Regions from separate parts of the Cupriavidus sp. GW821-FHT02F09 genome, predicted to be linked through region 1. Evidence: predicted binding sites of a transcription regulator. Region 1 holds the regulator's gene; each other region holds the start of a gene.
The links. Region 1 encodes LexA, which represses DNA repair genes until DNA is damaged. Its sites were predicted from a motif close to ACTGTATNNNNATACAGT; they were not measured.

Region 2: the regulator LexA is predicted to act here: its motif matches at 4,028-4,045, upstream of recA (recombinase RecA).
Region 3: the regulator LexA is predicted to act here: its motif matches at 4,289-4,306, upstream of AC07XB_RS11715 (ATP-dependent helicase).

What each region holds. Positions count from the first base shown of each region.
Region 1 is NZ_JBWKVH010000083.1:1,042-10,266, reverse strand. It holds gene AC07XB_RS38505 (DUF808 domain-containing protein) at 109-1,050, opposite strand; gene AC07XB_RS38500 (class I SAM-dependent methyltransferase) at 1,410-2,078, shown strand; gene AC07XB_RS38495 (hypothetical protein) at 2,081-2,359, shown strand; tRNA gene AC07XB_RS38490 (tRNA-His) at 2,651-2,726, opposite strand; gene AC07XB_RS38485 (hypothetical protein) at 2,831-3,001, opposite strand; gene lexA (transcriptional repressor LexA) at 3,110-3,766, opposite strand; gene AC07XB_RS38475 (asparaginase) at 3,996-4,994, shown strand; gene rpsF (30S ribosomal protein S6) at 5,096-5,470, shown strand; gene priB (primosomal replication protein N) at 5,545-5,844, shown strand; gene rpsR (30S ribosomal protein S18) at 5,848-6,126, shown strand; gene rplI (50S ribosomal protein L9) at 6,158-6,610, shown strand; gene AC07XB_RS38450 (replicative DNA helicase) at 6,867-8,258, shown strand; gene AC07XB_RS38445 (DUF47 domain-containing protein) at 8,478-9,104, shown strand; gene AC07XB_RS38440 (inorganic phosphate transporter) at 9,118-9,225, shown strand, end outside.
Region 2 is NZ_JBWKVH010000033.1:44,073-55,437, forward strand. It holds gene AC07XB_RS28150 (MFS transporter) at 1-1,035, opposite strand, end outside; gene AC07XB_RS28155 (DUF4212 domain-containing protein) at 1,299-1,616, opposite strand; gene AC07XB_RS28160 (sensor histidine kinase) at 1,613-3,169, opposite strand; gene AC07XB_RS28165 (response regulator) at 3,270-3,956, opposite strand; gene recA (recombinase RecA) at 4,255-5,328, shown strand; gene recX (recombination regulator RecX) at 5,496-5,963, shown strand; gene AC07XB_RS28180 (DUF2889 domain-containing protein) at 6,302-6,976, shown strand; gene sucC (ADP-forming succinate--CoA ligase subunit beta) at 7,046-8,212, shown strand; gene sucD (succinate--CoA ligase subunit alpha) at 8,294-9,175, shown strand; gene AC07XB_RS28195 (TerC family protein) at 9,482-10,177, shown strand; gene AC07XB_RS28200 (pilin) at 10,583-11,032, shown strand; gene AC07XB_RS28205 (Wzy polymerase domain-containing protein) at 11,137-11,365, shown strand, end outside.
Region 3 is NZ_JBWKVH010000008.1:32,793-44,157, forward strand. It holds gene AC07XB_RS11705 (sigma-54-dependent transcriptional regulator) at 1-321, shown strand, start outside; gene cmdF (tyrosine 2,3-aminomutase) at 427-2,061, shown strand; gene AC07XB_RS11715 (ATP-dependent helicase) at 2,084-4,153, opposite strand; gene AC07XB_RS11720 (TlpA disulfide reductase family protein) at 4,419-4,973, opposite strand; gene AC07XB_RS11725 (thioredoxin fold domain-containing protein) at 5,097-5,600, opposite strand; gene AC07XB_RS11730 (hypothetical protein) at 5,703-6,311, shown strand; gene AC07XB_RS11735 (LysE family transporter) at 6,379-7,029, shown strand; gene AC07XB_RS11740 (YifB family Mg chelatase-like AAA ATPase) at 7,321-8,865, opposite strand; gene AC07XB_RS11745 (accessory factor UbiK family protein) at 8,995-9,258, opposite strand; gene AC07XB_RS11750 (TorF family putative porin) at 9,637-10,446, shown strand; gene AC07XB_RS11755 (P-II family nitrogen regulator) at 10,512-10,850, shown strand; gene AC07XB_RS11760 (ammonium transporter) at 10,882-11,365, shown strand, end outside.

The DNA of each region.
Region 1 (9,225 bases):
AAAGTAGGTAATCGCCAGGCTCTCCCTTGAAACCCCCCAGTACGAAAGTACTGGGGGGTTTTGCTTTTGCGGCATCTGCTTTCGAATATCTCGAAAGCAAGAAATAAATTAGCTCGCCGATGGTCGCAGGGCGCGCATGCCAAGTTTCGCAATGGCGACTATAGCCGTGACCAGTGCACCCGCTACGATGCCCGTCAGTGCATTGATCAATGCCGGGCCTAGCATTCCCAGGCCTGCTCCGATCATAGGTACCCCAGCCAGCATCTCAGTCGTGGGCCCTGCCAGATGATGCACGGCAGGAATACCGTGAACCAGAATCCCGCCCCCCACCAGGAACATCGCCGCTGTGCCGATCATGGACAGCGTGCGCATCAACCAAGGCGCCAGGCGCAGGATGCCGCGGCCAATGGCTCGCGCGCCGGCGGAAGCCTTCTGGCTAAGATACAGGCCAGCATCGTCCAACTTGACGATGCCCGCCACCAGGCCGTAGACGCCCACTGTCATGATCAAAGAGATGGTCGACAACACGGCCACCTGGGTGCCGAATGTCGCACCGGATACCGTCCCGAGCGAGATCACGATGATCTCCGCCGACAGGATGAAATCAGTGCGCACCGCACCGCGAATCTTGGCTTGCTCATAGGCAGCCATATCCGTCTCGGGATTTGCCGCTTGTGACGCTTCGGAATCGGTTTGCCCCTGAGTGGAATCGCTATGCAGGAAACGGTGCGCAATCTTCTCGAATCCCTCGTAGCAAAGAAAGGCGCCGCCAGCCATCAGCAGTGGCACGATGGCTGCGGGCACGGCAGCGCTGATCGCCAGAGCTGCCGGCACCAGAATCACCTTGTTGCGAAAGGACCCCAACGCTACAGCCCACACAACGGGTAATTCGCGCTCTGCCTTCACGCCGCTGACCTGCTGCGCATTCAAGGCCAGGTCGTCGCCTAGTACGCCGGCTGTTTTCTTGACCGCAACTTTACTCATGGTGGCTACATCGTCGAGGATGGAGGCGATGTCGTCGATCAGCAGAAGCAGGCTGGTGCCGGCCATATCCAAGGTTCCCAAGTAGACGTAAGGAAAGCACCCCGTCGCACGGAGGGCGCATAGCGCGATACTGTGCCACAGGCGTCGCAAGCGATGCGAACCATCGCCATTCCGGCGTCGCGCCTCTAGGGGGCTGGCAATTCAGGATGTGAATCGGAGCCGCCTGGGGCATCCGTCAAAAAAAAAGACCGCCGGCGGGATAGCAGGGCGGTCTACGGGAAGTCTCGTCGGGGTCAAGCAACGAGTAATTGAAATATGCCAAACTACACGCCTGCTTGCTATCCGCCGTCGGTGGGGGGCACGCTGCCTCTCTTGCCGAACATGAGCACAGAAGCGCCCCCATTGGGAGTGAGAAGGGGACATGAATGAGAAAAGCAGCAGCAAGTACTGCCGGATATGGCGAGAACGCGGCCGCATTGGTGCAGCAGTACGAGAGCCTCCAGTTCGACGATATCCACCGAGACGTACTGCACCTATTTCCACGTGAGCTCAGCAATATTCTGGATATCGGAGCAGGGTCAGGCCGCGATGCGGCCGCGCTCGCCCGCTTGGGACATCGGGTTGTGGCCGTGGAACCCACGGGCGAATTGCGTCGAGAGGGGCAACGCATTCACGCGGCATTGCCGATCGAGTGGGTGGATGATTCACTGCCACACCTGTCGGCGATGCGATCCAGGCGAGAGCATTTTGAGCTGATACTCCTGACTGCAGTATGGATGCATCTGGATGCCACCGAACGACCCATTGCGATGAACTCGATCGCGGAGCTGCTAGCGCCGGGCGCCACGATCATCATGTCGCTCCGCCACGGACCTATTCCCCGAGGTCGAAGGATGTTCGACGTTTCTGCCGATGAGACGCTGGCGCTTGGCCGAGCGGTTGGCTTGACCGAAAGCTACTGCGGGCAGCGTAAGGATACGCAGGGCCGGGACTCGATTTCCTGGAGCGTGATTGCCTTGCAGATGGCATGGCCGAGCGGTCCCGGGATGTCCGAAATGCTCATGCCCGGATCCGGGCGAGGCTTTGGGAGATAGCCATGGTTCAAAAATTATTCCACGAACTGCCAGTGGATGAGCGCGAGGGTTTCGAGTCGGCTTGCGCACTGCATGGATTTGTACGAGAGGACTTCGATGTGGCTGCGGAGGAAGGCACTCCGTTGAGCGGCGGGCCGAATCGTATCTTGCGGGAGGTCATCGTCGCCCGTGTAGCCGGCGGCGAGGCTCGGCGCTATCCTGGCGGAGCTGGGGCCGCATGGACGGTGGCATTCGAGCAAGACCTGGAGCGGGATGTCTTCGGCTTTCCTCTTGCCGATTAATTGAGCCGTCGGGCGCGCCCCCCGAACTCGCGAGCCCTCGTCGATGACCCCAAGGCTGGCAGTCCGGCACCAAAGCCCAGCTGGAGGGGCAGAGGCCACTCTCGCGCGTGGGCAGCAATAATCCACCGCTGTGGGCCACAGCAAGAGGGGGAAGAAGGGATCTTGGCGCGCGCGAGTGCAGAAAACGAAAACGGCGCCAAGGGCGCCGTGGGAAAATTTCGCTTTCCGTGGGAAAGTTCGTATCGTGAAACGACTAGGTAAAGCGTAAGCCGTTGATACTAATAAGAATTCTGGGGTGGCTGATGGGACTCGAACCCACGACGACAGGAATCACAATCCTGGACTCTACCAACTGAGCTACAGCCACCGTCGATGTCGTTCTGCTTGGTGCCGAACGACGAAGAACAAGATCATACAATGCCAAAAGCCGGATGGCTAGTACTCTGCACAAATTTTTTTAGTGCCACCTGTTTAACCGGCCAGCTTGGAGGATTCCTCCAGCTCGAGCATTCGGCAGATAGCGGCCATGCTGCCAACCATGGTGCGTCGTTGCGCGCCCTGGTAGATGCGCACGCCTTTTGATTGGCGAAAGGGCACGGGCTTGACGGGGCGACGGGCGGAGAGGCGGTTGGCTGGCAGCATGGCTACACCTGGTGACTTGCAACAACAGTTAGCGGTACCCGCTACGCGGGTGCGTTGGCACAATCGGGTGTCGGCTTGTACGGGGATCGCCCGCCTCAGCCGCACTCGTCAGAAGGCGCCGGGGCGGATGAGGCCGACAGCGATGCCTTCTAGTGAGAACTCTTCGCGGCCGGCTTGCACGATGATGCTGGGGAAGTCGGGGTTCTCGGCGATCAGCTCGATGGTGTCGCCGCGGCGGTTGAGGCGTTTGACGGTGACGTCGTCGCCCAGGCGGGCGACGACGATCTTGCCGTTGGCGGCTTCGCTGGCGCGCTTGACGGCGAGCAGGTCGCCATCGAGGATGCCGGCGTCGCGCATGCTGAGACCACGCACCCGGAGGAGGTAGTCGGGCTGCACGTCGAACACCGATGCGTCGACCTGGTATTGGCGGTCGATGTGTTCGGCGGCAAGGATCGGGCTGCCGGCTGCGACGCGCCCGACCAATGGCAGGGTTAGCTGCATGACGCCAGCCATAGGCAGGGAGAACTGGTCGGGTAGCTCGGAGTCGCTACGGGAGACCTTGAGGCGAATGCCGCGGGAGGCGCCGGGGGTGAGCTCGATCACGCCTTTGCGGGCCAGGGCACGTAAATGTTCCTCGGCTGCATTGGGTGAGGAGAAGCCAAACTTGGCGGCGATCTCTGCGCGCGTGGGCGGAAAGCCCGTGTGCTGGAGGCTGCTGCGGATCAAGTCGAAAATCTGCTGCTGTCGCGGTGTCAGGGTCGCCATGGTCGCCGGTGTTTGAAAGCACTGTATGTTTAAACAGTATGCTGTGATTTTATACAGTATCGAGTGAAGTGCAAGCGGAATTTTTGGGAGTTTGCGCATTGACAGGTGCGTCCCGCGGGTCTTGGCGCGTGCCGTGGCGAGTGGGCGGAGGGTTACAATCCGCGGCACCTGAAGCGTCTTGCGTTGCGCACTGTTCAACTTTTCTGGGGCTCCCGAGCTCATTTCCGCCATGTCTCTCCTGCCTCGTGTCGTCGTGCTCGCTACCGGCGGCACCATTGCCGGTTCTTCTTCCAACCCAGCCAGCAGCGCGAAGTACCAGGCGGCGACGGTGCCGGTGACGGCGCTGCTCGATGCGGTGCCGGCGCTGGGCACGGTGGCGCGGATCGAAGCCGAGCAGGTTGCGCAGGTAGATAGCAAGGACATGTCGTTCGCGCTCTGGTCCAGGCTGGTGGAGCGCGTGGCGTTCTGGTCTGCGCAGCCCGATGTGTCGGGCATCGTCATTACGCACGGCACCGATACCCTGGAGGAGACGGCCATGCTGCTGCACCTGGCCTGCGTGGGTGGGGTGCCAGTTGTGCTGACGGCTGCGATGCGACCGTCGACCTCGTTGTCGGCGGATGGCCCGTTGAACCTGCTGGATGCGGTGCGCGTAGCGGCGGATGCTGGCGCGACGGCAAAGGGCGTGCTGCTGGTGATCAATCAGGAGATTCACGCGGGGCGCGACGTGATGAAGGCGCACACATCGGCGGTGAATGCGTTTGTGTCGCCGGTATCCGGGCCGATTGGTTTTGTTCAGGACAACCTCGTGCGCTTTGTGCGCACCCCCGGGCGCTTGCCGGCCAAGGCCTGGCCGGTCCCTTGCGTATGGCCGCAGGTCGAGATCGTGGCTAGCTATGCGGAGCCGGGGCGGATCGTGGTGGATGCCTTGGCGCAGGCGGGCGTGTCGGGCCTGGTCGTGGCTGCTGCTGGCAACGGGTCGGTTCACCAGGCGCTGGTGGAGGCGCTAACGGATGCTGCCGGCGCCGGCGTGGCAGTGGTGCGCAGTTCGCGCACAGGGGCGGGGCATGTGGCGATTCCAGCGCCTCCCCGGCCGGCGTCGGGCGTTTTTGTTTCGGCCGGCGACCTCAATCCTTATAAGGCGCGTGTGCTCCTGGCGCTGGCTCTGGCTGGGGAGCCAGGACTGGCAAAGGATCCGGCGGCGCTGCAGGCGCTATTCACCGAAAACTGAGGCGGCTTGCTCCGGATGGCAAAAGCACGCTATACTTTAAGGCTATTCAACCTTGCTGCACCGGACATGGCGCTCGGGCAGCTTATCCAAAAGGAGCGTCAATGCGTCATTACGAAATCGTATTTATCGTCCATCCGGACCAGAGCGAACAAGTCCCGGCCATGATCGAGCGTTACAAGACGCTGGTCACGTCCCAGGAAGGCCAGATCCACCGCGTGGAAGACTGGGGTCGCCGTCAGATGGCCTACATGATCCAGAAGCTGGCCAAGGCTCACTACGTTTGCCTGAACATCGAATGCGGCAAGGAAACCCTGGCTGAACTCGAACACGCGTTCAAGTTCAACGATGCAGTGCTGCGCCACCTCATCGTTCAGACCAAGAAGGCTGAAACCGCACCGTCCCCGATGATGAAGGAAGTGCAGCGCGAAGAAGCTCGCAAGGCCGCGCAACAGACCAGCGAAGTCCAGGCCGCCTAAGTGCGGACTGTTGTGGTTGCCGCCGGCGTTGATCGCCGCGGCGGCAAGTGCGGGCATCGGTGCGGGAGAGTGCGTTGAACCAGTTAAGGCTCTGCGCAACGCTCGCGGAACGCGATGCCTTGCGTTACACCCCGGCCGGGGTCCCCGTGGTCAACTGCATCTTGCAGTACGCGGGCGAGACGGTCGAGGCGCAAACGCCCAGGCAGGTGGAGTTCGCCATCGCCGCCATGGGAATTGGTCAGATCGGCCAGCGGCTTGAGCGTACTCCGCTCGGCGCGATGCTCGACTGCGAAGGATTCCTGGCCCGCAGGCACCGCAACAGCAAGGCTCTCGTCTTTCACATCACTGGATGTAAAGCATTCGAAAAGGATTGAATCATGGCATTCGTCAAACGTGACAACAAGAACAAGAAGCGCTTCCAACAGCAAAACCCGCTGTTCAAGCGCAAGCGCTTCTGCCGCTTCACCGTGGCTGGCGTGGAACAGATCGACTACAAGGATCTGGACACCCTGAAGGATTTCATCGGCGACAACGGCAAGATCACGCCGGCCCGCCTGACCGGCACCAAGGCGCACTATCAGCGTCAGCTCGACACGGCCATCAAGCGCGCGCGTTTCCTCGCGCTGATGCCCTACACCGACCTGCACAAGAACTGATCGGCCCTAGGTCCGTTAAGGAGAAAACACGATGCAAATTATTCTGCTTGAAAAAGTCATCAACCTGGGCAACCTGGGTGACATCGTTCGCGTGAAGGACGGCTACGCCCGTAACTTCCTGATCCCGAACAAGAAGGCCCGCCGCGCTACCCAGACCGCTATCAGCGAGTTCGAAGTCAAGCGCGCCGAACTGGAAAAGGCGGCCGCTGAAAAGCTGGCAGCTTCGCAAGCTGAAGGCGAAAAGCTGAATGGCCTGACCGTGCAGATCACCCAGAAGTCGGGTGTGGACGGCCGCCTGTTCGGTTCGGTGACCAACGCCGACATCGCTGAAGCCCTGGCTGGCCAAGGCTTCAAGGTCGAGAAGGCGCAAGTGCGCCTGCCCAATGGTCCGCTGAAGGTTGTTGGCGACCACCCGGTCAGCGTCTCGCTGCACACCGACGTGCTGGTCGACGTGACGGTTTCCGTCCTGGGCGAACACGCCTAAGCATCGGCCTTGCTGCCGGTTTCCACTTGTCCTTCGGGCTGGTGGGAGCCGGATGCCAGCGCCGCTTGCTTGACCAAACAAAAAGGCAGGAGCATCGCGCTCCTGCCTTTTTGTTTGGCCGCGCCCCTTGCTTGCCTGATTGCCCGACTGCTACGGGGCGGGGCCGGTTGTCCCGCCGTCACACGGCAGGATGCCCCAACAGCCGGCTGCGAATTCTCCGCCGGCTCGCTGGCGTCGACCGTTATAATCCCCCCCTATGAACGCGCCTGTCGCAGACCCCCAACTAGACAATCTCAAGGTACCGCCGCATTCCATCGAGGCCGAGCAATCGGTGCTGGGTGGCCTGCTGCTGGACAATGCCGCCTGGGACCGTATCGCCGACTTCCTGAACGAAGCCGATTTCTATCGCTTCGATCACCGGATGATCTTCCAGAGCATCTCCCGGTTGATCGCCGCTACCAAGCCGGCCGACGTCATCACCGTCTACGAGTCGCTGCAAGGCGCTGGCAAGGCGGAAGAGGTGGGCGGCCTGGCCTATCTGAATTCCCTGGCGCAGAACACGCCTAGCGCGGCCAATATCCGCCGCTATGCGGAGATCGTGCGCGAGCGCTCGGTGCTGCGCAAGCTGGTGACGGTGGCCGACGATATCGCTACCGCGGCGTTCGCCCCCAAAGGGCGCGAGGTGCGGGAGTTGCTCGACGAGGCGGAATCCAAGGTGTTCGCCATCGCCGAGGAAGGCTCGCGCGGGCAAAAGGGGTTCCAGGAAATCCAGCCGCTGCTGACCCAGGTGGTCGAGCGCATCGACGAGCTGTACCACCGTGACTCGAGCACCGACGTCACCGGCGTGCCTACCGGTTTTATCGACCTGGATCGCATGACCAGCGGCATGCAGGCCGGCGACCTGATCATCGTGGCGGGGCGCCCCTCCATGGGTAAGACCGCATTCTCGCTAAATATCGGCGAGCACGTGGCGGTGGAGCAGGGCCTGCCGGTGGCGGTGTTCTCGATGGAAATGGCGGGCACGCAGCTGGCCATGCGTATGCTGGGCTCGGTCGGCCGGCTTGACCAGCACCGCCTGCGTACCGGCCGCCTGCTTGACGAAGACTGGCCGCGGCTCACGCACGCGATCCAGCGCATGAACGATGCGCAATTGTTCATCGACGAAACACCGGCGCTGAGCTCGATGGAGCTGCGCGCCCGTTCACGCCGGCTGGCGCGCCAGTGCGGCCAGCTCGGACTGATCGTCATCGATTACCTGCAACTGATGTCGGGCTCGGGTGGCGGCGAAAACCGCGCCACCGAAATCTCGGAAATCTCGCGCTCGCTCAAGGGCCTGGCCAAGGAACTCAACTGCCCGGTGATTGCACTGTCCCAGCTGAACCGAAGCCTGGAACAGCGTCCGAACAAGCGCCCGGTGATGTCCGACTTGCGTGAATCCGGCGCTATCGAGCAGGATGCCGACGTGATCCTGTTTATTTACCGCGACGAGGTCTACAACCCCGATTCGCAGGACAAGGGCACGTCCGAGATCATCATCGGCAAGCAGCGTAATGGCCCGATTGGCACCGTGCGGCTGACGTTCCTGGGGCAGTTCACCAAGTTCGACAACTTCAGCGGTGGCCCCGCCTTCTTCGACAACGACAACTGAAGCCAGTCTTGGCGCGGCTTGCCGGGCATCGTGGCTCGGTGGCCACATGGCCACAGTCGATCGCGCCTGCCGCGCGTCAAAGTCCTCCGGCATCGCCGCACAAACCTGTAAAATATTGCGTTTTGATGACAGCCGCCCTCGGGCGGCTGTCGTTTAATGCGTATCCGCCTGATTCAGTAACTACCCGCGGCGCCCCCGCGCTTCGACAAGGAACATTCCATGTTCGGCCGATTCATGCCCACTGAGGGCAAGTTCTTCGAATACTTCAACCAGCATGCCGATTGCGCGGTGACCGCCGCCCGCGAGCTGGAAGTGCTGGTCAACGACCTGCCCAATGCCGAGGCCCACGCTCGCCGCGTGCAGGCCACGGAAAAGAAAGCCGACCGCATCACGCACGACACGATCGACCTGCTGCACAAGACCTTCATCACGCCGCTGGACCGCGATGAGATCCACAAGCTCATCACCACCATGGACGACATCCTCGACCTGATGGAAGACGTGGCTGAAACCATCTCGCTGTACGACGTGACCAGCCTGACCGATGAGGCGCGCAAGCTGGCCTCCATCTGCGTGCAGTGTTGCGACCAGGTCAAGATCGCGGTCGGCCTGCTCGAGGACATGAGCAATGCCGGCGCCATCCTGAAGACCGCGCAGCAGATCGACCAGCTCGAGTCCGAGGCTGATCGCGTGATGCGCGCCGCCATGTCCAAGCTGTTCCGCGACGAAACGGACGTCAAGCGCCTGATCAAGCTGAAGGCGATCTACGAACAGCTCGAAACCATTACCGACAAGTGCGAGGACGTCGCCAACATTCTCGAAGGCATCGTCCTGGAAAACGCCTGAGGCACAAATCGGCATGCAAACAATACAAATGAGCCTGTGGGTCATTGGCCTGCTGGTGGCTCTCGCCCTGCTGTTCGATTTCATGAACGGCTTTCACGATGCCGCCAACTCGATTGCCACG
Region 2 (11,365 bases), on a different contig from region 1:
CGGGTTGGCGTAGTGGGTCAGGGCCTTGAACAGCGGGAAGTAGGTCAGCATCGCCAGCGCGCAGCCGGCCATGATGATCCACTTGCGCCCGACCTTGTCCGACAGCGAGCCAAAGAAGATGAAGAAGGGCGTGCCGATCACCAGGGCGCCCGCGATCAGCAGGTTGGCGGTGGTGGCGTCGACCTTGAGCACCTGGGTCAGGAAGAACAGCGAGTAGAACTGGCCGGTGTACCAGACCACGGCCTGGCCGGCGGTCAGGCCTATCAGCGCCAGGATCACGATCTTCAGGTTGCGCCATTGGCCGAACGCTTCGGTCAGCGGGGCCTTGGAGGTCTTGCCTTCGGCCTTCATCTTCTGGAAGGCGGGCGATTCGCTCATCGACAGGCGGATGTAGACCGACACGCCGAGCAGCAGGATCGAGACCAGGAACGGAATGCGCCAGCCCCAGACTTCAAAGTTGGCGCCCGTCATGTTGCGGCACACCAGGATCACGATCAGCGACAGGAACAGGCCGAGCGTGGCGGTGGTCTGGATCCAAGCGGTATAGGCACCGCGCTTGCCGTGCGGCGCGTGCTCGGCCACGTAGGTGGCGGCACCGCCGTACTCGCCGCCGAGCGCCAGGCCCTGCAGCATGCGCAGCCCGATCAGGATGATCGGGGCGGCCCAGCCGATGGTGGCAAATCCCGGCAGCAGGCCCACGATGAAGGTCGAGGCCCCCATGATCAGGATGGTCACCAGGAAGGTGTACTTGCGCCCGATCATGTCGCCCAGGCGGCCGAACACCAGCGCGCCGAACGGCCGCACGATGAAGCCGGCGGCAAATGCCAGCAGGGCGAAAATGAAGGCGGCGGTTGGATCGAGGCCGGAGAAGAACTGCTTGGCGATGATGGCCGCCAGCGAACCGTAAAGATAAAAGTCGTACCACTCGAACACCGTCCCGAGCGAGGAGGCAAAGATCACCTTCCTCTCTTCGGGCGTCATCGCCGAGCCCTGCGCTGTGCCTCCGGGCATTGCCACGTTCTGTGCGTTAGCCATTGTCTCCTCCGTTTGTGATCGGAACTTTCAGGTTGGCGGCCGGCGCGCACGCGTTCTCTGGCGGGCGCGCGACAACCTCCTAAGTTGCAATGGATTGTGGGAGGCGAAACTTACTGCGTTCTGACAATTTCGGCCGAATTCGCCACTAAACGCTCGGGGTATACGCTAGGCAAAAAGCTGGCTTGGTGGTGCTGCGCTGCGGTGCGAAGGGTCTCTGAAGGGCTTGCGAAAATCAGCTTCGAGCGGCAGGGCCGGGCTTCTTGCTATGCAGCATCGTCATGTTGGCGGGCAGGCACGGGCAGCCCGCCGGTGTCATCGCTCTCATCGCGGTTCATGCGCCAGGCATAGATTGCCGCCATCAGGACGTAGACGATCAGCGCACCCTGCGCACCAACCCAGAACGAGAAGGGCCAGCCGAAGAAATTGAAGCGCAGCTCGCGGGCATACCAGGCGACCACGAAGGTGACGACGAACCAGATCGACAGCAACGCGGCAATCCAGCGCAGGTTGCGATGCCACGCGCGGCGCTCGGACTGATCGGCCTGGTCGCGCCCGCCGCGCGCGTGGTCGGGGTTGGTCATGCAGGCTCCAGGGGGGATGGCCGGCGCAGCGTGATGCGAAAGCACGCGCCGGCCAGGCGCGGCTCCGTCTGGTAGACGTGGTCGAGGATGCTGACATCGCCGCCATGCTGCTGCACGATCTCGCGCACGATGGCCAGGCCCAGGCCGCTGCCCTGGGTCTTGGTGCCGAGCACGCGGTAGAACCGTTCCATCACGCGCTCGCGTTCGGCCACCGGGATGCCGGGGCCAGTGTCTTCCACTTCGAGGTACGCGAAGGGCTCGAACGCATCCGCGCTGACGCGCACGGTAGCGCGGCCATCGGCCGGCGTGTAGCGGATGGCGTTGTCGATCAGGTTGTTGAGCATCTCGGTAAGCATCAGGCGATTGCCTTGCACCATCACCGGGTGGTCGTCGGCATCCACACCGAGGTCGATGCGGCGCGCCCACGCCTGCGGCAGCCAGTCCTTGACCACCTCGCGCGCGAGCGCGGCCAGGTCCAGCGGCGCCATGCTGCCGGCGCCGGCCAGGTTCTCCATGCGCGCCAGCGACAGCAACTGCGTCACCAGGTGGGCCGCGCGCTCCGAGCTGCCGGCGATCTGCGCCAGCGACTTGCGCAGCTCCTCGGGCGATTGCTCGCGCTGCGCCAGTTCCGCCTGCATGCGCAGCCCGGCCAGCGGCGTCTTCATCTGGTGGGCGGCATCGGCGATAAAGCGCTTCTGCGTCTGCACGGAAACGTCGAGCCGCGCCAGCAGGTCGTTGAACGAGGCCACCAGCGGCGTGATTTCCTGCGGCGCGGCGCGCTCGTCGATGGGGCTGGTGTCGCCGGGGTTGCGTGCGCGGATGCGCTGCTGGATCGAAGTCAGCGGGGCCAGCCCGCGCGTGAGGCCGAACCACACCAGCACCACCGCCAGCGGCAGGATCACGAACTGCGGCAGGATCACGCCCTTGATGATTTCATTGGCCAGCCGCGCGCGCTTGTCGAGCGTCTCGCCAACCTGCACCAGCACCGGCTGCGCGTCGCCCGCCTGCTTCAGGTCGACGTAGGTGTAGGCCACGCGCACGTCGTTGCCCGCGATGCGGTCGTCGCGCAGCGAGACCAGCCCGGCGTGGCCGCGATCGTCCTCGCCGGGCAGCGGCATGTCGTTGTCCCCGGCGACGAACTCGCCGTGCGTGCCCACCACCTGGTAGTAGATGTTGTCGGTTTCATCGGCGCGCAGGATTTCGCGCGCGGACAGTGGCAACTGCAGCGTGACGCGCCCGTTGACCTCGCGCACCTGCTGCGACAGCACGATGGCGCTGGCCTCCAGCGAGCGGTCGAAGGGCCCGTTGGCAATGGACTTTGCCACCAGGTAGGTCACGGCAATGCTCATCGGCCACAGCAGCAGCAGCGGTGCCAGCATCCAGTCCAGGATTTCACCGAACAGCGAACGCGGCGACGGATGGCCCGCGCTGTCTTCAAGGTGCGGCAGGGCGTCGGCCAGCGTTTCGTCGCTGACGATCTGATCGGGCGGGGAGGGCGTGCGCGCGGGCCGTGCGGCCCGCGCGCGCCGCCGGGGCAGTCGCAGCAGGCTCATGGGGAGGAGGTGGTCGGGCAGGTCTTGGCGGTGTCGCCGGCATGCCGTCAAAGGGAAACGGCGCTGATGCCGATCCTGATTTTGATTTTAATGGCGCTTTCTAGTCGTGCGCCACGGCTGCCTGGAATTTCTCCAGGCAGTAGCCCAGCCCGCGTACCGTGGCAATGCGGATCCCGCCCACCTCGATCTTCTTGCGCAGCCGGTGCACGTAGACTTCGATGGCATTGTTGCTGACCTCTTCGCCCCATTCGCACAGGTGGTCGACCAACTGCTCCTTCGATACCAGCCGCCCGGTGCGGGTGAGCAGGATCTCCAACAGCCCGACTTCGCGCGCGGAGAGATCCAGCATCTGCTCGTTCAGGTAAGCGATGCGGCCAACCTGGTCGAAGGCCAGCGGGCCGTGGTGCGTGAGCGTGGCGCCGCCGCCGGCGCCGCGCCGCACCAGCGCGCGCACGCGGGCTTCCAGCTCGGACAGGGCGAAGGGCTTGGCCATGTAGTCATCGGCGCCCAGGTCCAGGCCCTTGACGCGCTCATCGACGCCGTCGGCCGCGGTCAGGATCAGTACCGGCAGCATGGCGCCGCGCGTGCGCAGGCGCTTGAGCACTTCCAGCCCGGGCATGCGGGGCAGGCCGAGATCGAGGATCAGGAGGTCGAAGGTCTGGGTCGAGAGCGCCGAGTCGGCTTCAACCCCACTGGCGACATGGTCGACGGCATAGCCGGAGTGACGTAATGAGCGCGTCAGGCCGTCTGCCAGCACATCGTCATCTTCGGCGATCAGAATACGCATGGTTGTCTCCACCCTGGCCCGGCTTAGTCGTCGCTTTACATCAAATGACGCGTGCGGGACTTGCCAAGCATACTGTTTTTTTATACAGTACTCGCTTGATCCGGTCGCGCAGTGAGCGGGCCGGATCGTACTGAATTTAGTAACGAACGTATTACCGGCGTTTGCCCAATGTTTGCCCCTGCTGTCAGGTTCATTGTCATCAGGAGTTCGCAGCGCGGCGCGGGTCGGGCGGTTACCCGCAAAAGCAGGCAGCGCGCCACATGCGGCCTATTTATACACCATTGACGGAAGGACGACCATGGATGACGGCAAGAAGGCGGGTGCTGGCGTAAGCGCCGAAAAGCAGAAGGCGCTGGCGGCCGCGCTGGCCCAGATCGAGAAGCAGTTCGGCAAGGGCTCGATCATGAAACTGGGCGAAGCCGACATCGACCAGGATATCCAGGTCGTGTCCACCGGCTCGCTGGGCCTGGACATCGCGCTGGGCGTCGGCGGGCTGCCGCGCGGCCGCGTGGTGGAAATCTACGGTCCGGAATCCTCGGGCAAGACCACGCTGACGCTGCAGGTCGTGGCCGAGATGCAAAAACTGGGCGGCACCTGCGCCTTTATCGATGCCGAGCACGCGCTCGACGTCAACTATGCCGGCAAGCTCGGCGTGTCTGTCGGCGACCTGCTGATCTCCCAGCCCGACACCGGCGAGCAGGCACTGGAAATCACCGACGCGCTGGTGCGCTCGGGCTCGGTCGACCTGATCGTGATCGACTCGGTGGCGGCCCTGGTGCCCAAGGCCGAAATCGAAGGCGAGATGGGCGATTCGCTGCCGGGCCTGCAGGCCCGCCTGATGAGCCAGGCACTGCGCAAGCTGACCGGCACCATCAAGCGCACCAACTGCCTGGTGATCTTCATCAACCAGATCCGCATGAAGATCGGCGTGATGTTCGGCTCGCCCGAAACCACCACCGGCGGCAATGCGCTGAAGTTCTACGCCTCGGTGCGCCTGGACATCCGCCGCATCGGCTCGATCAAGAAGGGCGATGAGGTGATCGGCAACGAAACCAAGGTCAAGGTGGTCAAGAACAAGGTATCGCCGCCGTTCCGCGAAGCCTTCTTCGACATCCTCTACGGCCAGGGCATCTCGCGCCAGGGCGAAATCATCGACCTCGGCGTGGACGCCAAGGTCGTCGAGAAGTCGGGCGCGTGGTACAGCTACAAGGGCGAGAAGATCGGCCAGGGCAAGGACAACGCGCGTGAATACCTGCGCGAAAATCCGGACATCGCCGACGAGATCGAGAACAAGGTGCGCGAGTCGCTGGGCGTGGTCCTGATGAACGGCACGCCGGCCACCGCCGGCGCCGTGGCCACCGCCGAAGACTGAGCTTCGCTGGCCGGGGCATTCCCGGCCGCGATCCCCATCCCGGGGCGGCACGCGCAGCGACGCGCGCCGCCCCGGTTTGCATTTTCAAAGCGCATCCATATAACGCATTGATAAAGCGCATTGATAGTACGCATTGATAATGCGCGGTGTTCAAGCGCGCCTTCCCCATGGCTACCCGTCCTCCTCTCTCCCTGAAAGCCCGCGCCGTCGGCTACCTGTCGCGGCGCGAGCACAGCCGGGCGGAGCTGGCGCGCAAGCTGGCCCCGCATGCCGAGTCTCCCGAGGCACTCGAGCAATTGCTGGATGCGCTGGAGCGCGAGAACTGGCTATCCAACGCGCGCTTTGTCGACAGCCTGGTGCACCGGCGCGCGGCCCGCTATGGCGCCGCCCGCGTGATGCAGGAAGCCCGCACCCATCAGCTCGGCGGCGATCAGCTCGCCGACCTGCAGGATCGCCTGCGCGGGTCGGAGCTGGAGCGCGGCCGCGCGGTCTGGCAAAAGCGCTTCGGCACGCCGCCCGCCACGCCGGAAGACAAGGCCAAGCAGATCCGCTTTATGGTCGCCCGCGGCTTTTCCCGCTCGGTGGTGAGCCAGGTGATAAAAGGGGCGGATGAGTGGCTGGATGGCAGTGATTGACGTCCGCCGACGTGGCAGCCTCAAGTTCAAGTGATGTCGCAGTGATGTCGCGGTGATGTTACTGCCATGTCCTGCACCGGTTTCGGGCGCATACCTGCTTTGCGAGTAGGCGTATTCCGAATCTTCGCGCCTTGCTCACGCCTTGCCCATGCCTTGTGCCTTAGGCCGTTTCCGCCGCAATGCCGTGATTTTTCCGCATGCGCGGGGCTTGCCCGTCGCTCGACAATCCCCGGCAACAGCGCCGCGCGCAGTTTGTTCCCGGCCAACGTTGTCCGGCATGTTAAAATCCTGCGGTTTTCCGGCCCAGCCGTCCATTTCTCCCGCTCCTGCCTGGTGTTATGCCGCTTTCCCCGCCCGTCAATCGCGCCCTGCGTCACCGTCGTGCCATCACGGCGGAGGCTTATCTTAGGGACGACGGCCTATGGGACATCGAAGCGCGCCTGACTGACACCAAGCCGCGCGAGATTCCGCTGGCCGGCGGCGGTGTGCGCCCGGTGGGTGAGCCGCTGCACGATTTGTGGCTGCGCGTCACCATTGACCTGCGCATGAACGTCGTGGACGCCGATGCCTGTTCCGACTGGGTGCCTTATCCCGGCCAGTGCGACACCATCGGCCCGGCCTACCGCAAGCTGATCGGCCTGAACCTGATGAAGGGTTTCCGCAAGTCGGTGAAAGAGCGCCTGTCGGGCGTGGCCGGATGCACGCATTTGACCGAGCTGGCCGGCGTGTTGCCGACCACCGCGATCCAGGCATTCGCCGGCGATGTGTTCAACATTCGCGACGGCGGTGCCGAAGACACCAGTACCGAACCGCCTTACCAGTTGCACGGCTGCCATGCCCTGCATTTCGAAGGCGAGGTCGTACGCCAGTTTTACCCCCGCTGGTATGGTCACCAGCCAAAACCGAGGATCAAGACCGAAGGGTCACCGACCCCGGCGGCGCAGCCAGCGGAGGCGCTCGCCGCCCCCGCCGGCGGCGCCATGTCGCGCAGGTCAACCGGCACTTCTGGCTAAGCCAGGCCGGCCTGCAGTCCGCCGAGATTCCATCTCCACACTTTTACGCCTACCCGAAAGGAAACACGCATGAATATCCATGAGTACCAAGGCAAGGAAATCCTGCGCAAATACAATGTGCCGGTTCCGCGCGGCATCCCCGCGTTCTCGGTCGAAGAGGCCCTGAAGGCTGCTGAACAACTGGGCGGCCCGGTATGGGTCGTCAAGGCGCAGATCCACGCGGGCGGCCGCGGCAAGGGCGGCGGCGTGAAGGTGGCCAAGAGCATCGACGAGGTCAAGACCTACGCCACCAACATCCTCGGCATGACCCTGGTCACGCACCAGACCGGCCCGGAAGGCAAGAAGGTCAACCGCCTGCTGATCGAAGAAGGCGCTGACATCAAGAAGGAACTGTACGTCAGCCTGGTGGTTGACCGCGTTTCGCAAAAGGTCGCCCTGATGGCCTCCAGCGAAGGCGGCATGGACATCGAAGAAGTCGCTGCCCACAGCCCGGAAAAGATCCACACGCTGATCATCGATCCGTCGGCCGGCCTGCTCGACGCGGACGCTGACGACATCGCCCGCAAGATCGGCGTGCCCGACGCAAGCGTGGCGCAAGCCCGCCAAGCCCTGCAAGGCCTGTACAAGGCATTCTGGGACACCGACGCCTCGCTGGCTGAAATCAACCCGCTGATCCTGACCGGCGACGGCAAGGTGATCGCGCTCGACGCCAAGTTCAACTTCGACTCCAACGCCCTGTTCCGCCACCCGGAAATCGTCGCTTACCGCGACCTGGACGAAGAAGATCCGGCTGAAATCGAAGCCTCGAAGTTCGACCTGGCCTACATCTCGCTGGACGGCAACATCGGCTGCCTGGTGAACGGCGCTGGCCTGGCCATGGCCACCATGGACACCATCAAGCTGTTCGGCGGCGAGCCGGCCAACTTCCTGGACGTGGGCGGCGGTGCCACCACCGAGAAGGTGACCGAAGCCTTCAAGCTGATGCTGAAGAACCCGAACCTGAAGGCCATCCTGGTCAACATCTTCGGCGGCATCATGCGTTGCGACGTGATCGCCGAAGGCGTGATCGCTGCATCCAAGGCCGTGTCGCTGTCCGTGCCGCTGGTCGTGCGCATGAAGGGCACCAACGAAGAGATCGGCAAGAAGATGCTGGCCGACTCGGGCCTGCCCATCATCGCCGCCGATACCATGGAAGAAGCTGCCCAGAAGGTCGTGGCTGCTGCCGCGGGCAAGTAAGCCAGACGCGAACACGAACGCCAGCAGCGCGCCGGGGCCAGGCCTTCGCGCGCTGCTTTGAGCCAAGCAAAGGATTACAGCATGTCGATTCTGATTAATAAAGACACCAAGGTCATCACCCAGGGCATCACCGGCAAGACCGGCCAGTTCCACACCCGTGGCTGCCGCGACTATGCCAACGGCAAGAACTGCTTCGTTGCCGGCGTGAACCCGAAGAAAGCGGGCGAAGACTTCGAAGGCATTCCCATCTACGCAAGCGTCAAGGATGCCAAGGCATCGACCGGCGCCACCGTGTCCGTGATCTACGTGCCGCCCGCAGGCGCCGCTGCCGCCATCTGGGAAGCCGTTGACGCTGACCTGGACCTGGTGGTCTGCATCACCGAAGGCATCCCCGTGCGCGACATGATGGAGCTCAAGGACAAGATGGCCAAGGGCAACAAGAAGACCCTGTTGCTGGGACCGAACTGCCCGGGCCTGATCACGCCTGACGAGATCAAGATCGGCATCATGCCGGGCCACATCCACCGCAAGGGCCGCATCGGCGTGGTGTCGCGCTCGGGCACGCTGACCTATGAAGCAGTCGGTCAGCTGACCGCGCTGGGCATGGGCCAGTCGTCGGCAGTCGGCATTGGTGGCGACCCCATCAACGGCCTGAAGCACATCGACATCATGAAGATGTTCAACGACGATCCCGAAACGGACGCCGTGGTCATGATCGGCGAAATCGGTGGTCCGGACGAAGCCAACGCGGCTTACTGGATCAAGGAAAACATGAAGAAGCCGGTGGTTGGCTTCATCGCTGGCGTGACCGCGCCTCCGGGCAAGCGCATGGGCCACGCCGGCGCGCTGATCTCGGGCGGTGCCGACACGGCGCAAGCCAAGCTGGAAATCATGGAAGCCTGCGGTATCAAGGTCACCAAGAACCCGTCGGAAATGGCTCGCCTGCTCAAGTCGATCCTGTAAATACCGATCTGCAGCCTCCCGCCTCCGGGCGGGAAAGCTTGCCGGAGCCGGAGCGCTCGCGTGACTGCGACCGCACACCGGCTCTCCATGCCCCCGCCTCCGTGCGGGGGCATGTCATTCTGGAGTACCGTTACCTAGGGTATCTCCCAAGGTGCGCGACATGCCGATTGAAACCGAATCGAAAGCTTGATACGGTAAATCTTCATGTCTGAAGACTCAGACATCCGAAATTCCGCATGCGGCACAGTTGTTGGTGATGCAATGTGGCGTTCGAATCATAATTTAAGAAACTCGAGGAGCTTTACCGTGGAACTGCTGTCCTCCACCGCTTTCTGGATTGCGTTGGGATCCATCATCCTGACCAACATCGTGCTATCCGGCGACAACGCCGTGGTGATCGCGCTGGCCTCCCGCAACCTCCCGCCCGCCCAGCAGAAGAAGGCCATCTTCTGGGGCAGCGCCGCCGCCATCATCATGCGGGTGGTGCTCACGGTAGCCGCGGTCAAGCTGCTGAGCCTGCCGTACCTGAAGATCGTCGGCGCCATCCTGCTGGTCTACATCGGCGTGCAACTGCTCACCGGCGATGACGACGAAGAAGGCCACTCGGCCAAGGACAACATCTGGGCCGCGATCCGCACCATCCTGATCGCCGACCTGGTGATGTCGCTCGACAACGTGGTGGCCGTGGCCGCCGCAGCGCAGAAGGGGCCGGAAGGCAGCCAGCTGATGCTGCTGATCCTGGGCCTGGGCCTGTCGATCCCCCTGATCGTGTTCGGCAGCACCATCTTGCTCAAGGTCATGGACCGCTTCCCCATCATCATCGTGCTGGGCGCCGCGCTGCTGGGCTACCTGGCCGGTGAAATGCTGGTCAGCGACCCGGTGGACGCCGCGTGGTTCGAGATGCACGTGCCGCATGCTCACCTGGTGTTCGGCGTGATCGGCGCCGCGCTGGTGGTGGTGGTTGGCAAGCTGCTGAGCAGGCGAGCGCCACAGACGGCCTGATGGGCTGTGACCCGTCCTGGGACGGGTTTGTAGATGAGGTGGTGCCCCGTTCGTTGGGGCACTGCCGGACAGACGGGTGGCCCGGGAGCCGCCCGTTTTGTTTTTGGGCCGTAGCGCAGGCCACTTAGCGGATTCGGCGGTGATTTCAGTGCGGTTTCAGACTGACTTAAGCCAAAACGTAGGCTTACTGACCCGCCGCGTCATACTTAGTGACAAAATTTGCGCGGGATCAACACCCGGAAGGGCCTGAAGTGGCGAAAATTGTCACTCGCCGACGAGACATCAAGACTTGGCGGCGCTGGCACGCTAAGTGCTAAGAACGTACAGCATCACATGAAACAAGATGTTTCGATTTGTATCCAAAATTCCTTCGAGGGGTCAATCATGCAACAACGGGTTCAACAAATGAAAAAACTGGGCCGCCGAGCTCAGAAGGGCTTCACGCTGATCGAACTGATGATCGTGGTTGCTATTATCGGTATCTTGGCGGCGATTGCTATTCCCCAATATCAAGACTACGTGACGCGTAGCAAGTGGACGGAAGTGTACACAAACGTGCAGCCTCTGAAGCAGGCGATCGCTGAATGCAGTCAAACAAACAGCGGTGTGATTGCGGCTAAGTGCGACACTCTTGCACTTCTGACGGCTGCAACTGGCTACGCAGCACTTCCGGCTCCTACGAACGCTACCGTGTCTATCACGGCGGGAACTGGCGCAATTGTGATGACAGGTAAGGCAGCCTTGGCTGGCTGTGAAGTCACTTATACTCCGGATCTCACTAACTCAAACGTAATCGCGTGGCCTGCTACTGACACGGGCGCGACTGTTTGCAGCAAGTCTAAGACTGGCGTCTAAATTTAACACTGCCCTACACGAAAGCGCCTTCGGGCGCTTTTTTTTTTCCCACTCCCCAAGCTATCATCCGCCTTCTGCCCACAAGGCATAACAAGGCACCCCACATGCTGCCCTCCCGGTCAGCCATCCCTCTCAGCTTCCTCGCCGTAGCGGTCACGCTACCGCTGCTGGTCTCCCGGCACACGCTCCCCCTCGCCACCTTCTATGGCGAATGGACTTCGGCATTGCTGTTTGCGCTCGCCGTCATCGTGCTAGGCGCCTCGGTGCAGCGGCAAGGCAGGGGCACGGCCTACCAGGCGGCTGCCGCCCAGTTCCCCTGGATCATTCTCTTTC
Region 3 (11,365 bases), on a different contig from region 1:
GTGGCGGCGGTGCGCTACCAGCGCCCCGTGCCCATCCTCTCCGAGCTGCAGCGCCAGGCGCTGATGCAGCGCGCATGGCCCGGCAACGTGCGCGAGCTGCGCAACGCCGCCGACCGCCTGGTGCTGGGCGTGCCCGAGGGCGGCACGCGCGCCGATGCGCTCGACGACTCCACGCCGCTCAAGGAGCGCATGGAGCACTACGAGCGTGCCGTCATCGCCGATACGCTGGCGCGCACCGGCGGCGCGGTCAGCCAGGCGGCGGATCTGCTGCAGGTGGGCAAGGCCACGCTGTACGACAAGATCAAGCGCTACGGGCTGTAGCGCTTCCAGCGTTTCCTGCGTTTCCGGGCGAACCGGCCGATGTGCGCTTCGAGTCAACATCTCTTGATACACTCGCGGGCCCGAACAGCTCACCCGGAACACGCAATGAACGAGGTATCCAGCCAGCACGCATCCAGCCGCCTGGGCGGCACGGCCGTCGAGGTCGATGGCCAGCAACTCACCGCCGCGGCGCTGGCGCAGGTGGCGCGAGGCCGTCGCCCGGCCAGCCTGGACCCGGCTGCGCGTGCCCATGTGGCGGATGCGCGTGCGCGTTTCGAGGAACTTGCCTCGTCCAATATCCCCATCTATGGCGTGTCCACCGGCTTTGGCGAGCTGGTGCATAACTGGGTGGATATCGAGCATGCCGGCGCCCTGCAGGAGAACCTGTTGCGCAGCCACTGCGCCGGCGTGGGCCCGTTGTTCGGGCGCGAAGAGGTGCGCGCGATGATGGTTGCGCGCGCCAATGCGCTGGCGCGGGGCTATTCGGCGGTACGCCCGCTGGTGATCGAGCAATTGCTGCGTTATGTCGAGGCGGGCGTCACGCCCGCCGTGCCGCAGGTGGGCTCGCTCGGCGCCAGCGGCGACCTCGCGCCGCTGTCGCATATCGCCATCACGCTGATCGGCGAAGGCAAGGTGCTGCTGGCCGACGGCACCACCGCGCCCACCGCGCAGGTGTTGCGCGAGCATGGCATCGAGCCGATCAAGCTGTCCCACAAGGAAGGGCTGGCCCTGATCAACGGCACCTCGGCCATGACCGGCATGGCGTGCCTGCTGCTGGAAACCATGCGCGCCCAGGTGACGCAGGCCGAGATCATCGCGGCGCTGGCGCTGGAAGGGCTCAACGCCTCGGCCGACGCCTTCATGACCCACGGCCACGACATTGCCAAGCCGCATCCGGGCCAGGTGCAATCAGCGGCCAACCTGCGCGCGCTGCTGGCGGGTTCCACGCGCCTCTCAGGGCATGGCCAGCTGGCGGGGGAAATGAAGACCCGCGCCGGCGACGAGAAGAACACCGGCACCGGTGTGTTTATCCAAAAGGCCTACACGCTGCGCTGCATCCCGCAGGTGCTGGGCGCGGTGCGCGACACGCTGGGGCACTGCGCCACCGTGGTCGAGCGCGAGCTGAATTCGTCCAACGACAATCCGCTGTTCTTCGACGACGGCGAGCTGTTCCACGGCGGCAATTTCCACGGCCAGCAAGTCGCGTTCGCCATGGACTTCCTCGCCATCGCGGCCACGCAGCTTGGCGTGGTGTCGGAGCGCCGCCTCAACCGCCTGCTCAGCCCGCACCTGAATAACGGCTTGCCGGCTTTCCTGGCGGCCGCCAACGAGGGCCTGAGCTGCGGGTTTGCCGGCGCGCAGTATCCGGCCACCGCGCTGATCGCCGAGAACCGCACCATCTGCAGCCCGGCCAGCATCCAGAGCGTGCCGTCCAACGGCGACAACCAGGACGTGGTGAGCATGGGCCTGATCGGCGCGCGCAATGCGCGCCGCATCATCGACAACAACCAGTACATCCTCGCCGTGGAACTGCTCGCAGCCTGCCAGGCCGCCGAGCTGGCCGGCGCGGTGGAAAGCCTGTCGCCGGCGGGCCGCGCGGTCTTTGCCTTCGTGCGCGAACGCGTGCCGTTCCTGGCGATGGATCGCTACATGACCGACGACATCGAAGTCATTGCCGCGCAACTGCGCGCCGGCGCGCTGGTGGAGGTGGTGCGCACGGCTGGCGCGGCGGTCAACTGACACGCGCCTTGGCCGCGCAGCCTCATTTCCACATATCGCGCATGCGCCCGGCCAGGTCGAGCCTGGGCAGCGGCGCCTTGGCCGGCGCGTCCGCCACCGGCGGGGGCGGCGGCCAGGACCGGCTGTGGAACAGCGGCATCACGCGGTTAGGCAGAAAGCGCGTGCGCGAGGCGTAGACATGGCGGTCGCCATAGGCGGTCTGCTGGTGCACATAGAACCGCTGCGGCACCACGATGTCGAGGTGGTCGCGGGCGCGGGTCATGGCGACATATAGCAGCCGGCGCTCTTCCTCGATTTCCTCGGTGGTGCCGGTGGCCAGGTCCGAAGGCATGCAGCCGTCGACGGCATTGAGCACATAGACGGCCTTCCATTCCTGGCCCTTGGCCGAGTGGATGGTGGACAGGATCAGGTAATCCTCGTCGCGCAGCGGCACGCCGGATTCGTCGCTCGATGCGTCCGGCGGGTCGAGCGTGAGTTCCGTCAGGAAGCGCTCGCGCGACGCGTAGGTGGCGGCGATACGCTCCAGTTGCTGCAGGTCCGCAGCGCGCGCGGGCGCGTCGTCGTGCAGGCGCTCAAGGTGCGGCTGGTACCACGCCACCACCTGCTCGAAGGCGGAGGGCCACGGCGCAGCCGGGGCCATCAGGCTGCGCGCCAGCGCCAGCAGGTCGGGCCAGGCCTCGGCGGCGGCTGGCGGCGCCTCAAAGGACTCCAGGGCAAATAGCGGCTCGGTGGCGATTTCCACCGCATCGAGCACGCGAGCGGCAGTCTTGGGCCCCACGCCCGGCAATAGCTGCAGGCTGCGGAAGCCTGCCATGCGGTCGCGCGGATTTTCCAGCCAGCGCACCACCGCCAGCACATCCTTCACGTGCGTGGATTCCAGGAACTTCAAGCCGCCGAATTTCACGAACGGGATATTGCGCCGGACCAGCTCGATCTCCAGCTGCGCGCTGTGGTCGGCGGCGCGGAACAGCACCGCCTGCGACAGCAGCGCCAGCCCGGCCTCGCGCCGCGAGAGGATCTGCTCGACCACATAGCGGGCCTGGTCCGCCTCGTCGTTGACCACCACGATCTCCGGCTTCTCGGCCGAGCCGCGCTCCGACCACAGGTCCTTGGTATAGCGCTCGGTCGCCAGCCCGATCACCGCGTTGGCGGCGGCCAGGATGGGCTGGGTGGAGCGGTAGTTCTGCGACAGCGTGACCATGTCCGCGGCCGGCGTGAACTGCGCGGGAAAATCGAGGATATTGCGCACCGTGGCGCCACGGAAGGCGTAGATCGACTGGGCATCGTCGCCCACTACCGTCAGGCCGCGCCCGTCGGGCTTGAGCGCGAGCAGGATGGCAGCCTGCAGCGCATTGGTGTCCTGGTATTCGTCCACCAGCACGTGGTCGAAGCGCGCGCCCATGTCCTGCGCCAGCGCGGGCTCGGCCAGTGCCTGCGCCCAGTAGAGCAGCAGGTCGTCGTAGTCGAGCACCTGCTGCTTTTGCTTGGCTTGCACATAGCCGGCAAATAGTCCGCGCAGCGCATCCGTCCACATGGCATAGCGTGGGAACCATTGCTTGAGCACGTCTTCGAGCGGCGCCTGCGTGTTGACCACGCGCGAGTAGATCGACAGGCAGGTTTCCTTGCGCGGGAACCGCGAAGCCTGGGCCGACAGGCCCAGGTCGTGCCGCACCACGTTCATCAGGTCGGCGGCGTCGCCGCGATCGCAGATGGTGAAGCTGGGCGACAGGCCAAGCGTTTCCGCGTACTCGCGCAGCAGGCGCGCGCCGATGGCGTGGAAGGTGCCGGACCATGTGAGTGCCGCGCGCCCCGCCCCGCAGGCTTGCATGCCCAGCGCCTGGTCGACGATGCGCTCGACCCGCCGCCCCATCTCCGACGCCGCGCGGCGCGAGAACGTCAGCAGCAGGATGCGGCGCGGGTCTGCGCCGCCCAGCACCAGATGGGCAACGCGGTGCGCCAGCGTGTTGGTCTTGCCCGAGCCGGCACCGGCGATGATCAGCAGCGGCGCGGCGGGCTCGTGCGTCACGGCCGCGCGCTGTTCCGGGTTCAGGGTGGACAGGTAAGCCGGCGTCTCGGGGGCGGCGGCATCCACGGTATCGGGCTGCTTGACGGCGGGTGCGTCGCAAAGCACGGCGCTGGGATCGGGATCGAGTAACACGGAGCGGGGGCCTTAGGGGATGCCGGGCGCAAGTGCGCTGGCCGGCATGGGCGGGGAAAGCTGCTGGCAACTGTATATCCATACAGCCGTGCTGCGCAAGCCGGGCATTGCGCGACGGCGCCCGGCAATAAAAAAAGGTGCCATGGAAGGCACCTTTCTGGGCGGAGGCGGCGGGCCAGTCAGTGGGCCAGGCAGTGGCTCAGGCCGCCTTGGCGAGCGCGCCGTCGAGCAGCTTGTGCAGCGCGTCCCACTCGGGCTCGCCCACATAGCGCTTGAGGATATGGCCGTCCTTGTCGATCACGAAGGTGGTCGGGGTCAGCTGCACTTCGCCGAATGCCTTGGCGGCCGCGCCGTCGGAATCCATTGCCACCTTGAACGGCAGCTTGCGCGTTTGCGCATAATTCATCACGTACATGGGCGGGTCATAGCTCATTGCCACGGCGACGAACTCCAGGCCCTTGTCCTTGAACTTGTCATAGGTGCGGACCATGTCCGGCATTTCCTTGACGCAGGTGACGCAGCTGGTGGCCCAGAAGTTGACCAGGTAGACCTTGCCCTTGAGATCGGCGGTGCTGACTTTTTCGCCGGACAGCAGCGTGAACGTGGCGGGCGGCGCCGCATTGGCGGGGGCGATGGCGCGATAGCCGAACCAGCCCAGCACGGCAACCAGCAGCACGGCGGCGATCACAGGCCACAGCTTGCGCGAGGCGGTGCTTGCCGGGGTGGGTGCGGTGGGGGAAGCGGAGGTCGTCATGATGCTCGCCGACAGGTCAGACAAGCCACTATTCTACTGCCGCTGCCGAGGCGCTGCCGGCTGCATTCACCGAGCCGCCGCGGATGCGACGATTGGCCGCAGTCGGGTGCGCCATTGTGCGCCTCAATGCGCCTTGCTTGCCAAGGCCGAGCGGGCCTGGTCCAGCGCCTGCTCAAGGTAGGCGCCATAGAAATCGGGCTGCATGCCGCGCAGCGGCGTGGCCAGGGAGCGGCCGCGCGCGTCGAGGAAGAGCACCGTGGGCGCTACCGCCACATTGCGGCTGCGGGCCCATTCCCGCGCGGTGGTCATGCTGCCATCGGTGTTGCGCAGCGGCGTGTCGGCGGTCATGTCGAGCTCGCGCGCCTCGATTTCTCCCGCCGCGGCTTGCGGGCCGAGATAGTTGCGGCGCACCGTTTCGCAGTACACGCAGCCCGGCAGTGTCACCAGCACCACCAGGGGCTCGCCCCGGCTGGCCGCAGCGGAGGCCTGGGCGGCGAGATCGTTGACGGGGGGCAGGTGGGCCGTGGCGGCCAGGGCGCTCGTGCTTGCCGCGACCAGCATGGCGCCGAGCATCGCCGCGCCGGTACGGCGTGCGGTGCCAAGGACACCCCGGGGGGATGGCTGCATTGGCTGGATCGATGGCTGGGTTTGCATTGGCGGGCAATGTGGATGAGCGCTGGCACGCGGGTTCTACGATAATAGCGGCTTATTTCCGCATTCGCCGCCCTGATGCCCCACGCCTGGTTTCCACGGTTCTTCCGCTTGCCGCAGTCCCTGCTTGCCAAAGCCATCGTCCTGGGCGCGCTCGGCGCCGGGCTGATCGCCTGTTCACCCCGCTATGACTGGCGCACCATCCAGTCCAACGAAGGCGCCTACGCGGCGCTCTATCCCGGCAAGCCATCCGGCGCTGCGCGCGAGGTGGCGATTGCCGGGCGCAAGCTGCCCATGACGATGGACGCGGCCCGGGTCGACGAGACCTTGTTCGCCGTGGGCGTGGTGACCTTGCCCGCCGATGACGCCGAGTTGCGGCAGGCGGCGCTGGATTCCATGCAGAAGGGCTTGCTCGGCAACCTCGGGCCGCATCCCGCCGAAGCGGTCAAGACCCGCAAGGTAACGGTGATGTCGGCCGCATCGCCGGCCGTGGCGCTCGAGGGCGTGGAGGTGCAGGTAGCCGCGGTATCGCCGCAGGACCAGTCGCCACGCAGGCTGACGGCGCGGCTGGTGGCGTCGGGCGTGCACGTCTACCAGGCGGTCGTGCTGGAGGCGGGAGAGGCCGCGCGCGACCAGCGCCAGGCGGAACAGATAGATCAGTTCCTGACGGGCTTCCATCCGTTCTGACCTGGGCGCTCCAGGCTTCCAGGCTTCCAGGCAGATTCAAGACAGTTTATTTTCAAGGAGTAACGCAATGCGTTGGGATGTTTGGCTGGCCTATTTCGCGGCCTGTTGGGTGATTGCCGTGTCGCCGGGATCCGGCGCGGTGCTGTCGATGAGCCATGGCCTGTCCTATGGCCTGCGCAAGACCACCACCACGATCTTTGGCTTGCAGACCGGGCTGGTCATCATCCTGCTGGTGGCTGGCGGTGGCCTGGGCGCGCTGCTGGTGGCCTCCGAGCACGCCTTTGCCGTGGTCAAGACGATCGGTGCGCTCTACCTGATCTATATCGGCGTGCAGCAATGGCGCGCGCGGGTGGACGGCGGCCAGGACGATGCCGTGCCGGGTACGGAAGCGCCGCGCGTCGCCGCGCTGAGTCCGCGCCGGCGTTTTGCCACGGGCTTGCTAACCAATGTGACCAACCCCAAGGGCATCATCTTCATGGTGGCGGTGTTGCCGCAGTTCATCGATCCGGCCCATGCGCTCGGGCCCCAGCTTGCCATCCTGGCCGCGACCATGTGCGGCGTGGACCTGGTGGTGATGCACGGCTACGCGCTGCTGGCCTCGCGCATGCGCGGCCTGTTCCGCAATGCGCGCGCGGTGCGCTGGCAGAACCGGATCTTCGGCAGCGTGCTGGTGGCCGTGGGCGCGGCGTTGTTCTTCGTCAGGCGCCATCCGGCTTGAGGACTTGGGGCCGGCTCCGCGCCGTCCCGATCCGTCCATATGTCTATCTATCGCTGGCTTCCAACGAGTGCGTTTGCTTCAATAAGGTAAGACGAAGACGACCCAAGCGGAGGCAAGCAATGCGAAGCTCTTCCCCCCAGCAGGCTCCATTGCAAGCGCAGCCGGCCCACACCGTGCCGCCGGCCGAAGATCCGCTGCCGCCGGGCGTGCCGCCAGACCTTCCTCCGATCGAGGAGCCCCCGCCGCCGTCGGAACCTCCTGTGGCCGTGCCGCCGCGCCGGGCGTGAATGGCTACGGTGTGCGCAAGGCGCGCCGGTACTGGATAGCCTCGCCCACATGGCTTGGCTGCAATTGCTCGGTGCCCGCAAGGTCGGCAATGGTGCGGGCGATCTTCAATACGCGGAAATAGGCGCGCGCCGACCAGGCTAGTTTGGCCATGGCGCCGCGCAGCAATGCCTGCGCCTCGGGCGCGAGCGGGCAGTGTTCGTCGATCTCGCGACCGGACAGGGCGGCATTGGGCTTGCCCTGCCGGGCCTGCTGCACGGCCCGGGCGGCCAGCACGCGCTGGCGCACGTCGGCGCTGGGCTCTCCGGGCGGGCCGTCGAGCATTTCCTGATGATCCTGCGCCGGCACTTCCACCTGCAGGTCGATCCGGTCGAGCAATGGTCCCGACAGCCTGGACTGGTAGCGCAACACTTGGTCAGGCGTGCAACGGCAAGGACGGGAAGGGTGCCCCTGATAGCCGCAAGGACAGGGGTTCATCGCGGCGATGAACTGGAAGCGCGCCGGGAAGTCGGCCTGCCGCATGGCGCGCGAGATGGTGACGCGGCCCGATTCCAGGGGTTCGCGCAGCACTTCCAGCACCTTGCGGTCAAATTCAGGCAACTCATCCAGGAACAACACACCTTGGTGGGCCAGCGAGATCTCGCCCGGCCGGGGATTGCTGCCACCGCCCACCAGCGCCGCCGCCGACGCGGTGTGGTGCGGCGAGCGGTAGGGCCGCTCACGCCAGCGGGCGGGATGGAAGCCGGCGGCGGTCAGGCTCTGCACCGCGGCGGATTCTAGCGCTTCGTCCAGCGTCATGGGTGGCAGCAGGCCGGCAAAGCGCTGGGCCAGCATGGACTTGCCGGTGCCGGGCGGACCGACGAGCAATGCCGAATGCTGGCCCGCCGCCGCGATCTCCATGGCGCGGCGCGCTTGCGCCTGGCCCCGCACGTCACGCATGTCCGGGCCAGCCGGGTCTCCTGCCGCGATCTCCACCAGCGGCTCCGCGCGTGCCAGGCGGTCCGTGGGCAGGGGGCCAAGGTGAGCACAGACTTCCAGCAGGGAGCGCGCCGCATATACCGTGACGCCGTCAATCAGGGCCGCCTCGGGCGCGTTTTCCGCCGCCACCACGAAGCTGCGCGCCGGGCCTTCGCCAGCGGCTTGCCGTGCCGCGTTGTCGCGCCCCAGGCCCATGGCCATGGCCAGTGCCCCGCGCACGGGGCGCAATTCGCCGGACAGCGACAGCTCGCCGGCGAACTCGCTGGCATCCAGGCCATCCAGCGGGACTTGCCCGCTTGCGGCCAGGATGCCGAGCGCGATCGGCAGGTCAAAGCGCCCGGACTCCTTGGGCAGGTCGGCTGGCGCCAGATTCACCGTAATGCGCCGGCTGGGAAACTCGAGTTGGCTGTTGAGGATCGCCGCGCGCACCCGCTCGCGGCTCTCGCGCACTTCGGTATCGGCCAACCCGACGATATTGAAGGCGGGCAGGCCGTTGGCCAGGTGCACCTCGACCGACACCAGCGGTGCCTCGAGTCCGGTCAGCGCCCGGCTACGCAGGAGGGCGAGGCTCATCTCACTCCGAAAAGCATCAAGGAAGTGTTAACGAAAATGGCCGCCGGAATACGGCGGCCATTCTGGCGGTCGAGGGCTGCGCCCGGGGTCATCGGGCCCCTGGAGCAAACACGGGACGCGGCAAGGGCTTCAGCCCGAGACAGGCGTGTCGGAGCCGCCTGTCGAGCGGCTTTCCAGCGCCTGCACGCGGGCTTCCAGTTCCTCCAGGCGCGCGCGGGTGCGCGCCAGCACCTGCGACTGGACGTCGAATTCCTCGCGGGTGACCAGGTCGAGCTTGGAAAACCCCTGCGTCATCATGCTGCGAACGTTTTTTTCGATGTCCTTGGCCGGCGAATTGCGCAGGGCTTCGCTGATCTTGGCCTGGAAATCGTTGAAGAGATCGGTGGGTTTCATACTGGTTCTCCTTTTGCACCGCCTTGGTGCGGATAACTGGGTGGGCGGGATTCGGCGTGCTGCATCGCGGTGCACCGAAACGGGGTGTGGGCAAACGCGGTGCGTGCACGGCACTTGCCGCCAGCATGGGCCGATTATCACGCTTCAAGCGTCCCCGGGAAAGCGCCAGCGCGGGCTGGTAACACCTTTTAACGTCAGTAAGTTCGCTGGGAGACAGTCGGCCTCGTCCAATTTGATGTCTTTTTGCGCACAAAATGACGCTTTCACGCCACGGTTCCCTCCTGGCACGGCAGTTGCAGTAATGGTGGCAGGAGCCTCGTTTTACAAACTACTTTCAAACACACGAGTACCGAGCCAGAGGAAAAGGAGAACAAACCCATGAAGAAGTTGGCCCTTGCAGTCAGCGCCAGTGCAGTTGTGCTTTGCGGGCTCGCCCCCGCCGCCTTCGCCCAGAGCAGTGCGCAGGAGGGCGGTGCACCTACCGACGCCGCCGCCGCCGCCGAGGCTTCGCCGCACACCTTCACCGCCAACGTGACCCTGGCCAGTGAGTATCGCTATCGCGGTTTGATGCAGACCAACCGCCGCCCGGCCATCCAGGGCGGTTTCGACTACTCGCATTCGAGCGGCTTCTATGTGGGTAACTGGAACTCGAGCATCAGCTGGCTCGGCGACAGCAATCCGAAAGTCTCGGCACCGATCGAGATGGACTTCTACGGCGGCTTCAAGAACACGGTGACGCTGGCCGGCCTGGAGTGGAACTATGACGCTGGCGTGCTGCAGTACTACTACCCGGGCGATTACCCGAACGGCTTCACCCGCCCGTACACCACGGAACTGTATGTCGGCGCCGGCGCTGGCCCGGTGTTCTTCAAGTACTCGCAGGCACTGACCAACCTGTTCGGCTTCGCTGACAGCAAGTACAGCTACTACGCCGACCTGTCGGCCAATGTGCCGCTGAACTTCTGGGACCTGACGCTCAATGCCCACGTCGGCTACCAGAACGTGAAGCACGTGAACAGCGCCTCATACACCGACTGGAAGCTCGGGCTGACCAAGGACCTGGGCAAGGGCTTCGCACTGGCGATCGCTTATATCGACACCAATGCGCACAAATCGGCCTATACCAATGTACCGGGCCGCTACGTCGGCAAGGCTACAGCCTGGGCTTCGATCACCAAGACTTTCTAAACACGCATCAGGTCGAGCGGGCGCCGGACGCGAGGCCGGGCCGTCCCGCTCAGAGGAGAAATCGGATGAAACTGATCATCGCCGTCATCAAGCCGTTCAAGCTCGACGAGGTGCGCGAAGCGCTCTCGGACGTGGGCGTGTCCGGCATCACCGTGACTGAAGTCAAGGGCTTCGGCCGCCAGAAGGGCCATACCGAGCTGTATCGGGGCGCGGAGTACATCGTGGATTTCCTGCCCAAGGTGAAGATCGAAGTGGCCGTCCCGGACGACGTGGTCGACCGGGCCATCGAGGCGATCGAGAAATCGGCGCGCACCGGCAAGATTGGCGACGGCAAGATCTTCGTCGCACCGATCGAGCAGGTCATCCGCATCCGCACCGGCGAGACCGGCGGCGACGCGCTGTGACGCACAGCCCAACGATAAGAGGTTAATCACAATGAAATCCTGGTTCAAGCGCATCCTGACAACCGGCGCCATGGCGCTGGCCTTGGGCACGGCCGGCATCGGCCTGTCCACCCACGCCATGGCGCAGGACAAGCCCGCGGCCGAAGCCTCCGCGCCGGCCGCCGCCGCCACGGCCGCACCTGCAGCTGCCTCCGCTCCCGCGGCAGCGGCGGCGGCAGCTGCGCCAGCAGAGGCTGCCGCCCCTGCCGCAGCACCGGCACCGGTGCCCAACAAGGGCGATACCGCGTGGCTGCTGGTCTCCACGGCCTTCGTGATCCTGATGACGCTGCCTGGCCTGGCGCTGTTCTACGGTGGCCTGGTCCGCTCGAAGAACATGCTGTCGGTGCTGATGCAGTGCCTGGTGATCTTCTCGCTGGTTTCGCTGTTGTGGGCCATCTACGGCTACAGCTTCGCCTTCACCGAGGGTAACGCCTTCTTTGGCGGCACCGACCGGCTCTTCATGAAGGGGCTCAATG